Regions from separate parts of the Mesorhizobium sp. WSM4819 genome, predicted to be linked through region 2. Evidence: predicted binding sites of a transcription regulator. Region 2 holds the regulator's gene; the other holds the start of a gene.
The links. Region 2 encodes LexA, which represses DNA repair genes until DNA is damaged. Its sites were predicted from a motif close to TGTTCNNNNTGTGTTCNG; they were not measured.
Positions count from the first base shown of each region.

Region 1: the regulator LexA is predicted to act here: its motif matches at 1,965-1,982, upstream of AC0L18_RS11335 (helicase-related protein).

Region 1 covers NZ_JBVVQO010000009.1:168,319-174,210, forward strand. Annotated here, with positions in the region: gene AC0L18_RS11335 (helicase-related protein) at 1-1,789, opposite strand, end outside; gene AC0L18_RS11340 (TetR/AcrR family transcriptional regulator) at 2,482-3,060, opposite strand; gene AC0L18_RS11345 (FAD-dependent oxidoreductase) at 3,142-4,392, shown strand; gene phbB (acetoacetyl-CoA reductase) at 4,473-5,198, opposite strand; gene AC0L18_RS11355 (acetyl-CoA C-acetyltransferase) at 5,321-5,892, opposite strand, start outside.
Region 2 covers NZ_JBVVQO010000001.1:100,996-106,887, reverse strand. Annotated here, with positions in the region: gene gltX (glutamate--tRNA ligase) at 1-894, opposite strand, end outside; gene AC0L18_RS00470 (ComEC/Rec2 family competence protein) at 998-3,454, shown strand; gene lexA (transcriptional repressor LexA) at 3,448-4,185, opposite strand; gene AC0L18_RS00460 (molybdopterin molybdotransferase MoeA) at 4,290-5,495, opposite strand; gene moaC (cyclic pyranopterin monophosphate synthase MoaC) at 5,495-5,892, opposite strand, start outside.

The sequences.
Region 1 (5,892 bases), on a different contig from region 2:
GCTCGTCGGCCAGCAGCACCAGGCGCGGCTTCAGCGGCTCGTCGCCTGCGACCAGCGTGCCGATCGGCGCGCCGATCCAGCGCAGGGTGCCATCGGAGCCGAGCGCGATGTCGCCATTGGCCGAGGCGCCGAAGCGTTCGGCCCGCGCCTCGAATTCGGCTGCAAGCGCCTTCTGGGCTGCTGTGCGCACCGCCTTGGCGTCCTCGCCGCCGGCGCTTTGGTCCGCGGTGAAGCGGAACCCCTGCAACTCGCCGACATGATGGCCTTCGACGAGGACGGTTCCAGTTGGACTGATTTCGGCTTCAGGCATGGTATTTTCTCTAAGGCGCCGCATGAGGACGGAAGTCCTGCGGTCTACGAAGCGTTTCGTCAACCGCTCATGCAGCGCATCCGACAATCTGTCTTCGATTTCGCGCGTCTTTTCCTGCCAGTGTGCCTGATCGGCCAGCCAGCCGGGCCGGTTGGAAACGAAAGTCCAGGTGCGGATCTGGGCGATCCGGTGCGACAGCGTGTCGATGTCGCCCTCGGTGGTGTCGGCGCGGCGCACCTGCTCGGCCATGTAATTCTCATCGACATGGCCATGCCTGGCAAGGTCCATGTAGATCGAGGCGATCAGGTCGGCATGCTGAGCCGGGGCGATCTTCCTGTAATCGGGAAGGGCGCAGGCCTCCCACAACAGCGCCACGCGCCTGGCGTCGGTGGCAAGCGCCCGGATGTCCTCGTCGCGGGACAGATGCTCGAGCGCCTGCGCATCGACCGCCGGCAGCGCGCGCGTCAGGCCTTCAACCGGCGCGTTGGTCTCGATCGAGCGCTTCAGCGCGTCGAGGTTGGCGAAATCGAAACGCGCGGTGCGCCATTGCAGCACCTTCACCGGGTCGAAATCATGCGCTTCGATCTTCTTGACCAGTTCCTCGTCCAGTGGATCGACCTGGCCGGTGACGCCAAAAGTTCCGTCGCGCAAGTGGCGGCCGGCGCGACCGGCGATCTGGCCGAGCTCGGCCGCCGTCAGGTTGCGATACTGGTAGCCGTCGAACTTGCGGTTCTGGGCGAAGGCGACATGATCGAGATCGAGGTTGAGGCCCATGCCGATCGCATCGGTGGCAATCAGATAATCGACATCACCCGACTGGAACAGCTCCACCTGCGCGTTGCGAGTGCGCGGCGATAGCGCGCCGAGCACGACTGCCGCACCGCCCTGCTGGCGGCGGATCAGTTCGGCGATGGCATAGACCTCGTCGGCGGAGAAGGCGACGATCGCCGTACGTCGCGGCAGGCGGGTGAGCTTCTTCGAGCCGGCATAGGCGAGATGCGACAGCCGCGGCCGCGTCACCACCGACACCCCCTTCAGCAGACGCTGGAGGATGCCGTGCATGGTCGCTGCGCCGAGCAGCAGCGTCTCCTGGCGGCCGCGCAGATGCAGGATGCGGTCGGTGAAGATGTGGCCGCGCTCGAGGTCGCCGGCCAGTTGGACCTCGTCGACGGCAACGAAGGCGGCGTCGGTCTCGCGCGGCATGGCTTCCACGGTGCAGACCGAATATCTGGCGCCGTCGGGCTGGATTTTCTCCTCGCCGGTGATGAGGGCCACCTTGTGAGCGCCGACTTTTTCGCAGACGCGCGAGTAGACCTCGCGGGCGAGCAGCCTGAGCGGCAGGCCGATAATGCCGCTTTCATGCGCCACCATCCGCTCGATGGCGAGATGGGTCTTGCCGGTGTTGGTCGGCCCGAGCACAGCGGTCACGTCGCGGCCTGACAGGATCAGTGGCTCAGTGTGTTTCGGCTGGATGTTCATCGACCTGGAAATTAAGGCTCTCTGCCTCTCGTTGTCGGGAGCGCGCCCCGTGGTGGCGCGGGTGACAGCCGACACATAGGGATTTCGGGCGCGAAGCGAAAGCAGAATATTCCGATGGCAGCTCGAAGCCTTCCGTCGGCGTCGACAATCCGTTTCGCCGTTTCGATTTAACAGTTGGAACGAGTCTGGAACGAATCGGCTACGAATCGCTGACTCGCGCAGATTCAGGGTTTGTTCACGGCTACATCTGGATTTTTCGCCGGCGAGTCTCACCACATGCTGAATCGCCGAACTGGCCCGTTTCATGCAGGGCTGACGTCGCCGTTAACCTTTGCCGCTGAACGATCGACGCAGGTCGGCCGGCGTCATCCAACGTTCTGAAATTATTAATTCTTTCCTAACGCGCCTTAACCATTTGGGATGTTTTCAGCCGTTGTCGTTTAACACTGCGCTCAAAGCCGGAACGAAACGGCTACGAATCGGCGCTGGCGCATGTTTCCCGGTTTGTTCACCCCAATATGTTGTGTCGTGAACAGGTTTTCCACCTGTTATCCACACGCCGTTAACAGGGTTTTGCACAGGCTGCACGGCCGCCGTTAATTTTTGCGTGCCGCTTCGGCACAAATCGGCGTCACGTCCATCGGTCGGCGCAGTCGCTGCACCAGACTGCGAGCAATGCAGAACGGATTGGCTCAAGCCTCTCCCACGGCATAGCGCTGCAAGGTAGGGCTGACGTTCTGGATAATTTCGTCGTGGGACAGGGCGACGACGGGCGGAAGCCGCAGCAGGTATCGGCACATCGCCAAACCCAGCAACTGGCTCGAAACGAGCCCGGCACGTCGACCAGCGTCGGCGGGATCAGCGACCGCCGCAATCACCGGCCTGACCTGGTGGCCAAATACGTCACGCAGCTTTTCGGCGGCGAATTCGTTCGACGTCGCCGAACGCAGCAGAATTGCCATGCCAGGACCGCTGGCCGGGCCTTCCCAGATTTCGAGAAAACGCCTGATCAGCGTTTCACCGATTGTGTTTCGGTCGATCGCCCGCAGTGCCGGCAATTGCAGGTCGACGACCGCCGCCCTGGCGAACAGCTCGTCCTTGCTGTGGAAATAGCGGATCACCATCGCCGGATCGATCGAGGCATGCGCCGCGACGTCGCGGATGGAGGCGCCGTCATAGCCGTGCTCGGCGAACAGGAGCCTCGCGGCCTCGAGGATTTGGGCGCGCGTGCGGTCCGACTTGCTGGGTTTCTTCGGCTGATTCTCGGTCATGAAATCCGTATGCCAACGGTTGTTGACAAATGCAATGGCTTCAACTAGAAAGTCAACGATCGTTGACAAATGGAGAGAGAAATGCTGCCCGAAACCACGGAAGTCCTGATCATTGGCGCCGGCCCGACCGGCATGGCGCTGTCCATCGTGCTGCACCAGGCCGGTGTCGATCATGTCCTGATCGACAGGCTGGCTGAGGGCCTTCAGACCTCGCGGGCTGGCGTCATCCACGCGCAGACGCTGGAAACGCTGGAGCCTCTCGGCGTCACGCAGCGGCTGAGCGAACTTGCCCTAAAACTGCAGAATTTTACCATCCGCGACCGCAATCGGGCGCTGCTCAAGCTCGATTTCAGCAAGCTTCCGTCGAGGCATCCCTATCTGATGATGCTGCCTCAAAACCTGACCGAGCAGGTGTTCGCCGAACGGATCGCAGCCATGGGCGGCGTGATTCATCGCTCGGTCGAGGCCAAGGCAGTCGTTCAGGACGCTGACGGCGCACGCGTGACGGTGATCGAGAACGGCCGCGAGAGACTGATATCGGCACGCTATGTCGTTGGTGCCGACGGCTTGCACAGCCTGGTGCGCAGGTCGACCGGCATCGAGTTCGACGGCGCCGCCTATGACGCTTCGTTCGTACTTGCCGATGTTCGTCTCGACTGGCCGGTTGGGCCGACGGAAGTGTCGCTGTTCTTTGCCCCGGCCGGGCTGGTGGTGGTGGCGCCGCTCCCGGACGGTTCGTATCGGGTCGTCGCGACAATGGATGAGGCACCGGAAAACCCCGCGGTCACCGACATCCAGGCGCTGCTCGACAGCCGTGGTCCGACCAAGAAAAGAACCCGGGTGCTCGCCCTGGCGTGGAGCTCGCGTTTTCGCGTGCATCACCGCCTGGTCCGCACGTACCGCAAGGACCGGCTGTTCCTTATCGGCGATGCCGCGCACGTGCACAGCCCGGCGGGAGGGCAAGGCATGAACACCGGCATCATCGACGCGGTCGTGCTTGGCCAGTTGCTTGGCGACGTGGTGAAGGGCGTGCGCCCGGAAACCGCGCTCGACCTCTACGAAACGCTGCGCCGCCCGGCGGCCCAGGAGGTGCTTGAACTGGCGGGCACGATGACCGAGATGGCGCTTTCCCGCAATTCGGTGAAGCGGTTCGTCCGCAATCTCGTGCTTTCAGCGCTGAACCTCACTCCGTTTCTGAAGCGTCGCATCGCCTTGAAACTGTCGGGCCTCAGCCGGGCGTCGCTTGCCCGCCTGCCGCCACCTTCGCGCCAGCCGGGTCCAGTCGCCCAGACCAAGCCGGCAGCCGAACCAGGGCTGAAGCGTGTCGCCTGACAGCCGGAATAATCCGGATCCCGGCCTCGAACTCGGCCGTGTGGGTGGTTAGACCCGTGCAACAGCAACAGGCCGACGCCTCAGGTGATATATTGGCCGCCATTGGCTGAAATGGTCGAGCCGGTGATGAAGCCGGCATCGTCGGAAGCGAGGAAGACGACGCAGCGTGCGATCTCTTCCGGCTCGCCGAGGCGGCCGACCGGGATCTGCGGGATGACGCGCTCATTGAGCACCTTCTCGTCCATCGCCCTGACCATCTCGGTGGCGATGTAGCCGGGGCAGATGACATTGACGGTGATGCCGACCCGCGCCCCTTCCTGGGCGAGCGCCTTGGTGAAGCCGATATCGCCGGCCTTCGACGCCGAATAATTGACCTGGCCGGTCTGGCCTTTCTGGCCATTGATCGAGGAGATGGTGATGACGCGGCCGAACTTGCGGTCGCGCATGCCGACCCACAGTGGGTGCGTCATGTTGAAGACGCCGGAAAGATTGGTGTCGACGACCTCTTTCCACTGCTCGCGCGTCATCTTGTGGAACATGGCGTCGCGGGTGATGCCGGCATTGTTGACCAGAACGGAAACCGGGCCGAGATCGGCCTCGATCTGCTTGATGCCGGCGGCGCAGGCATCGTAGTCGGCGACCGACCATTTGTAGACGGGGATGCCGGTCTCTGCCTTGAATTTCTGCGCCGCTTCGTCATTGCCGGCGTAGTTCGCGGCGACCTGATAGCCGGCGGTTTTCAGGCCGATCGAGATCGCGGCGCCAATGCCGCGCGACCCACCGGTGACGAGTGCTACCTTTGTCATAATATCCTCCCTTTTTCTCGATCAGCGGGCGGCGAACGGAAACGCTCTAACGGCGGAGCCTGTTCGCCACCGCCTGTTTCACGGCTTGCTCGCTCCGTCCTCACGGCGCTTTGCTGATGACTTCACAGCGCTTCCACGCACATGGCGACCCCCATGCCGCCGCCGATGCACAGCGTGGCAAGGCCTTTCCTGGCGCTTCTGCGGCGCATCTCGTAAACCAGCGTGTTGAAGATGCGGGCCCCGGAGGCGCCGATCGGATGGCCGATGGCGATGGCGCCCCCATTGACATTGACGATCGAGGGATCCCAGCCCATGTCCTTGTTGACGGCGCAGGCCTGGGCGGCGAAGGCTTCATTGGCCTCGATCAGGTCGAGATCGCCGACCGACCAGCCGGCCTTGGCCAGCGCCTTGCGCGAGGCGGGAATGGGCCCGGTGCCCATGATCTGCGGATCGACACCCGCGGTCGCCCAGGACACGATGCGCGCCAGCGGCGTGATGCCGCGCTTTGCGGCTTCCGCTTCGGTCATCAGCAGCACCGCGGCGGCGCCGTCATTGATGCCGGAGGCATTGGCGGCGGTCACCGTGCCGTCCTTGTCGAAGGCCGGTCTCAGCTTGGTCATGGCCTCGATCGTGGCGCCGTGGCGGATATATTCGTCCTGGTCGACAATGGTGTCGCCCTTCTTGCCCTTGACGG
Region 2 (5,892 bases):
GGCTCCCTTGTTGACATCGCCGATGTCGAACCACGCAATCATGTCGGCGATCGACATGACCTCGTCGTCGCCGTGGCTCCAGCCGAGCCGCGCCAGGTAGTTGAGCAGTGCCTCGGGCAGATAGCCCATGACGCGATAGGCTTCGACGCCGAGGGCGCCGTGCCGCTTCGACAGCTTGGCGCCGTCGGCGCCATGGATCAGCGGGATATGCGCCATTGACGGCACCTCCCAGCCCAAGGCTCGATAGATCACCATCTGGCGGGCGGCATTGGTCAGATGGTCGTCGCCGCGGATGATATGGGTGATGCCCATGTCGTGGTCGTCGACGACGACGGCATGCATATAGGTCGGGTTGCCGTCCGAGCGCAGGATGATGAAATCGTCGAGGTCCTTGTTGGGGAAGCGGACTTCGCCCTGCACGCGGTCATGCACCACCGTCTCGCCTTCGGCCGGCGCCTTGATGCGGATCGCGCCCCTGGCGCCAACCGGCGCCTCTGACGGGTCGCGGTCGCGCCAGCGGCCGTCATAGCGGGGAGGCAAGCCCTTGGCCCGCGCACTCTCGCGCATTGCCTCCAGCTCAGCCGGCGCCGCATAGCAGTAATAGGCTTTGCCGAGGCGCACCAGCTCCTCGGCGACCGCGCGGTGGCGCGGCGCGCGCTCGAACTGCGATGCCGGCTCGCCGTCCCAGGTGAGGCCGAGCCAGGAGAGCCCATCGAGGATGGCAGCGGTTGCCGCATCGGTCGAACGCTCGCGATCGGTGTCCTCGATGCGCAGCAGCATCCTGCCGCCGGTGTGTTTCGCATACAGCCAGTTGAACAGCGCCGTGCGCGCCCCGCCAATATGCAGGAATCCGGTGGGCGAAGGGGCAAAACGGGTGACGACCTTGTCGGACATGGAACTCTCGGGGCAAGCGCAGGAAACGGATGTGGCTGCGCGGACTTTCGCGCGTTGCGCGTTCATGTAGCATAGGAGGTCAAGGGCGCAAGGGGCGAACCCTATGGCTGGACCAGGCCGCGGCGTGGACGAGAGCGAGGGCGCGAACGCAAGCGTCAGCGAACGATCGCTGTTCGCCGACGTTCCTGACGCTGAGCCGCTACCCGTTTCGCTGCCTGCGTCGCCGCCGGGCATCCAGCCTCTTTCGCCGGATCGCTCGGCGCCGATACCGGCTTCAGCACCCGGCCCTGTCATTCGTTTTCGCCGACAGCTCAGCCATCTTTCACCATCCGGTGTCCGCAACAGCGTGGCCTCGGCAGCCGGCCTGGAACTCGACCGCGGCGTCGCCTTCCTGCTGGTGCCGGTTTTTCTGGCATGCGGGGTGATCGTCTATTTTTCGCTTGCCGTCGAACCGGACTTTGCCCAGCCCATCGCCGTCGTGGTCCTCACGGCATTGTGTGCGGCCGTCACGCGCTCACGCCGCAAAACGCATCTGTGCTTCATGGCAGCGTTGCTGTGCGCGCTTGGTGTGCTCGCCGCCAAGGTGGAAACCTGGCGCGCCGGAACGAAGATGCTCGGTTCGGAAATCCAGACCCGGCTGACCGGCCGTGTCGTCAGGCTCGACCAGATGGCGAACGGCCGGATCAGGCTGACCATCGACGTGATGTCGACCGCCCGGCCGACACTGCGTTATGCGCCCGAACGTGTCAGGGTATCGGCACGCAAGATTCCCGCTGAGATGACCGCAGGCTCGGTGGCAACCGGCTATGTGAGGCTTCTGCCTCCGACTGGCCCGGTCAGACCGGACAGCTTTGACTTCTCCTTCGACAGCTATTTCGCCGGTATCGGTGCCAGTGGCTTTTTCCTCGGCAGTCCAAAGATCGTTGTCTCCGAAGATGCACCGTTAACCGCACGCCTTTCTTCGTCGATCGAGAAGGCGCGCGAAACCATAGCCGACCATATCAGGAACAGCATCGGTGGTGCCGAGGGGGAGATTGCCGCTGCGCTGATCGTCGGCGTGCGTGCCGGCATCCCCGAAGAGATAAACGAATCGATGCGGCGCACCGGCATCTACCACATCATCTCCATTTCCGGCCTGCACATGGCGCTTGTCGCCGGCACCGTCATGGGATTGCTGCGCGGCGCCTTTGCGCTGTTTCCCAACTTTTCGTCGCGCCGGCCGGTCAAGAAATATGCGGCTGCTGCCGCACTCGTCTCCATCGCTGCCTATCTGATCTTTTCCGGTATCGTGGTCGCGGCTGAACGCAGCTTCATCATGCTGGCGGTAATGCTTGTCGCCATGCTGTTCGACCGGGCGGCACTCACCATGCGCAACCTGGCGATTTCGGCCATCGTCGTCATCGTCGTGTCGCCGCATGAGGTGGTCGGCGCAAGCTTCCAGATGTCCTTCGCCGCGACTGCGGCTCTCGTGGGCGCCTATGCCGGTTGGTCCGACTATCGTGCCGACAAGGCCACGGCGCCGCAACGGCGACGGTCACCGGTCGCTTTCGTCACGCGCAAGCTCGTCGCTGGGGCAGGCACCATCGCAATGACCTCCATCATTGCCGGCAGCGCCACCGCGCTGTTCGCCATCTGGCACTTCCAGCGCGTCTCGCCGCTCAGCCTGTTCGCCAATCTGGCCGTCATGCCGATCGTCACGATCGTCATGTTCCTGGCCGTCCTCAGCGCCTTGGCAATGCCTTTCGGCCTCGACGGCCCTTTCCTCTATATGATGGGCAAGGGCCTGACGGCGATGATCGCAATTTCGGGATGGATATCGGAGCGTTCGCCGGTCGATGCAGTCGGCCTGATTTCGTTGCAATCGGTCCTGCTGGTGACGGTCGCCCTGGTCATCGCCACGATGGCGACGACATGGCTGCGGCTTGCCGCACTTCCCTTTGCGCTCGCCGGCCTGCTGACGATTTCCGAGACGCGCACCCCCGACGTGCTGATTTCGGAGGATGCCCATCTGGTGGCGCTGCCGATCGGCGGCGGCGAACTTGCCGTCAACCGGATGCGTTCGAACGAATTCACCACCGACAACTGGAAACATGCGCTGGTTTCAACAACGATCGTCGAGCCGGAGACATTCGAAAAAGGAGATGTGCAGTTCGACATCGCCGACCCGGCCGACCTGCCGCCGGGAACGCCTTTCACCTGCACTGCCGGCCTGTGCCTGGCCCGGCATCCGTCCGGCGCGCTCATTGCGCTCGCCGACGACCGGAAAACCGCGCGGCCGGCCTGTGCCTTTGCGGATTTGATCATCATCGACGACGCCACAGCCTATTACAAACCCTGCCGCAACCCGCTGGTTCTCGTCGTCACCAAACGGCAGCTCGCTCGCATGGGCAGTGCCGCCGTCTTCTTCGATCCGCTATCGGCGACGACGCGCGCAGAAATCCGTTTTGCCGTCAGACAGCCATACAGGCCCTGGCATGAGCAGCGGCGATTTTCGCGCGAGGCGAGGGGCCTGCCGCCATACCGCAGGGCCGAGAAACCCAAGAAGCCTGCTCTTCAGTAACGCCGGATCAGTCCGACGAGCTTGCCCTGCACCTTGACCCGGTCCGGCCCGAAGATGCGCGTCTCGTAGGCCGGATTGGCGGCTTCCAGTGCGATCGAGGCACCTTTGCGGCGGAATCGTTTCAGCGTCGCCTCCTCCTCGTCGACCAGAGCGACAATGATCTCGCCAGGCTGGGCGGTGTCAGCGTTGCGGATGATGACCGTGTCGCCGTCGAAGATGCCGGCCTCGATCATCGAATCACCCTTGACCTCCAGCGCGTAGTGCGTGCCGCCGGTGATCATGTCCGGTGGCACCGAGATCGAATGCGTCTGGTGCTGGATGGCGTCGATCGGCACACCGGCAGCGATGCGGCCCATCACCGGTATGGAGACGGTGGCAACGACGTCGTCGTCATTGCCGGCCGCACGCATGCGCGACGGCGCCGGCTTGATCTGGCGTCCGAGGCCGCCCTGCCCAAGGGAGCCTTGAATGACGCTCGGCGAGAATTTGCGCGCCGCATTGAGGCCCGGCGCGATCGAATCGGGCAGGCGCAGCACCTCCAGCGCGCGGGCGCGGTTGGGCAGGCGGCGAATGAAACCGCGTTCCTCCAGCGCCGTGATCAGCCGGTGGATCCCTGATTTGGAGGCGAGGTCGAGCGCTTCCTTCATCTCGTCGAACGAGGGCGGAATGCCGCTTTCCTTCAGCCGTTCGTGAATGAACATCAGCAGTTCATGTTGTTTGCGTGTCAGCATCGCGACCCCCAACAGAATCAGAAAAACAAACCCAGAACAAACACTATCTGTTCCAGTTGTGTTCCGCAACCATTTAAAGTTTAATGAATGTGTTGACGTTTTGTTCAGCGTAGCATCAGCACGCTGCAGGCGGCGCCCGCTGCGGCTGCGGGAGCGAATGGCTCGCGCACGATCAGTCCGTTGGCGTCGGCCAGCATTCTGAGCATCGAGGAATCCTGGATACTGAACGGCGTTGCCTCAAGCGTGCCAGCTTCTTCCTCCACCTCCGCGCGTACATAGTCCTGCCTGAGATCGTTGGCCGGCATGGCGGCGCCGAGCCGCGCCTGACGCATGTCCTGGCGGAAGGCGCGGCCGCCGAGCCGCGCCAGCAGCGGCTTCAGAAAGAGCTGCGAGCAGACCAGGCTGGCCACCGGATTGCCGGGCAGGCCGATGCAGCGGATGGCGCCCAGCCGCCCGAACATCAGTGGCTTGCCGGGCCGCATGGCGATTTTCCAGAAATCAAGCGCCATGCCTTCGCCGGTCAGCACGTCATGGACGAGGTCATGGTCGCCGACCGAGGCGCCGCCCAGCGTGACGATGACGTCCGCGCCTGCGTCGACGGCTTTTGTCACCAGCGCGGCGATCGCCTCCTTGCGGTCGGGGGCGATGCCGAGATCGAGTGCGCTGGCGCCGACCGAGCGGGCCGCGGCGGCGACGCCATAGGCATTGGAGGAGATGATCTGGTCGGGGCCAAGGTCGCTGCCCGGCGGCAGCAATTCGTCGCCGGTGGCGATGATGGCGACCAGCGGCCGTTTCACCACGCGGACCTGCTGGTGGTTGGCCGACGCCGCCAGCGACAATGCCGCCGGATCTAGCAGGCGGCCTTTCTCCAGCAGCGCGTCGCCCTTCGAGAAATCGAGCCCGAGGCGGCGGATGTTGCGGCCTTCAACCGTCGGCGCGGTCACTTCGACCATGCCGCCACCGAGGTCGCGGACATTCTCCTGGATGACGATGGTGTCGGCGCCTGCGGGAAGCGGCGCGCCGGTGAAGATGCGCACGGCCTGCGCTGGGCCGACTGTTCCGGCAAAGCCTCGTCCGGCCGGCGCCATGCCGATCACCGAAAGTCTCGCGGGCACGGACGCGACATCGTCGGCCCGCACGGCATAGCCGTCCATGGCCGACGCGTTGAATGGCGGCTGGGTGCGGAGCGCCATGAGCGGCTCCGCCAGCACGCGGTCGGCGGCATCCATCAGGGCGACGCTTTCAGCCTGCAAGGGCGCAGCATCCGCAAGCAGGTGCTCGAGCGCCTCGGCGACCGCAAGCAGCGCCATTATTGGCCTGCCCTCTGGGCATCCGCCTTGTAGTCGCCGGATTTGCCGCCGGTCTTTTCCACCAGCCTGATGCCGGAGATCGCCATGCCGCGATCGACCGCCTTGGCCATATCATAGATGGTCAGGCAGGCGACCGAGACGGCGGTCAGCGCTTCCATCTCGACGCCGGTCTTGCCGGTGACGCGGGCCAGCGCCGTGACCTTCAGGCCGGGCAGCGTCGCGTCAGGTTCGATGTCTACCGATACCTTGGTCAACAGCAGCGGATGGCAGAGCGGGATCAGCTCATGCGTCCTCTTGGCCGCCATGATGCCGGCGATGCGCGCCGTGCCCAGCACGTCGCCCTTCTTGGCATCGCCGTCGAGAATCATTTTCAGCGTTTCGGGCCGCATCGAGACAA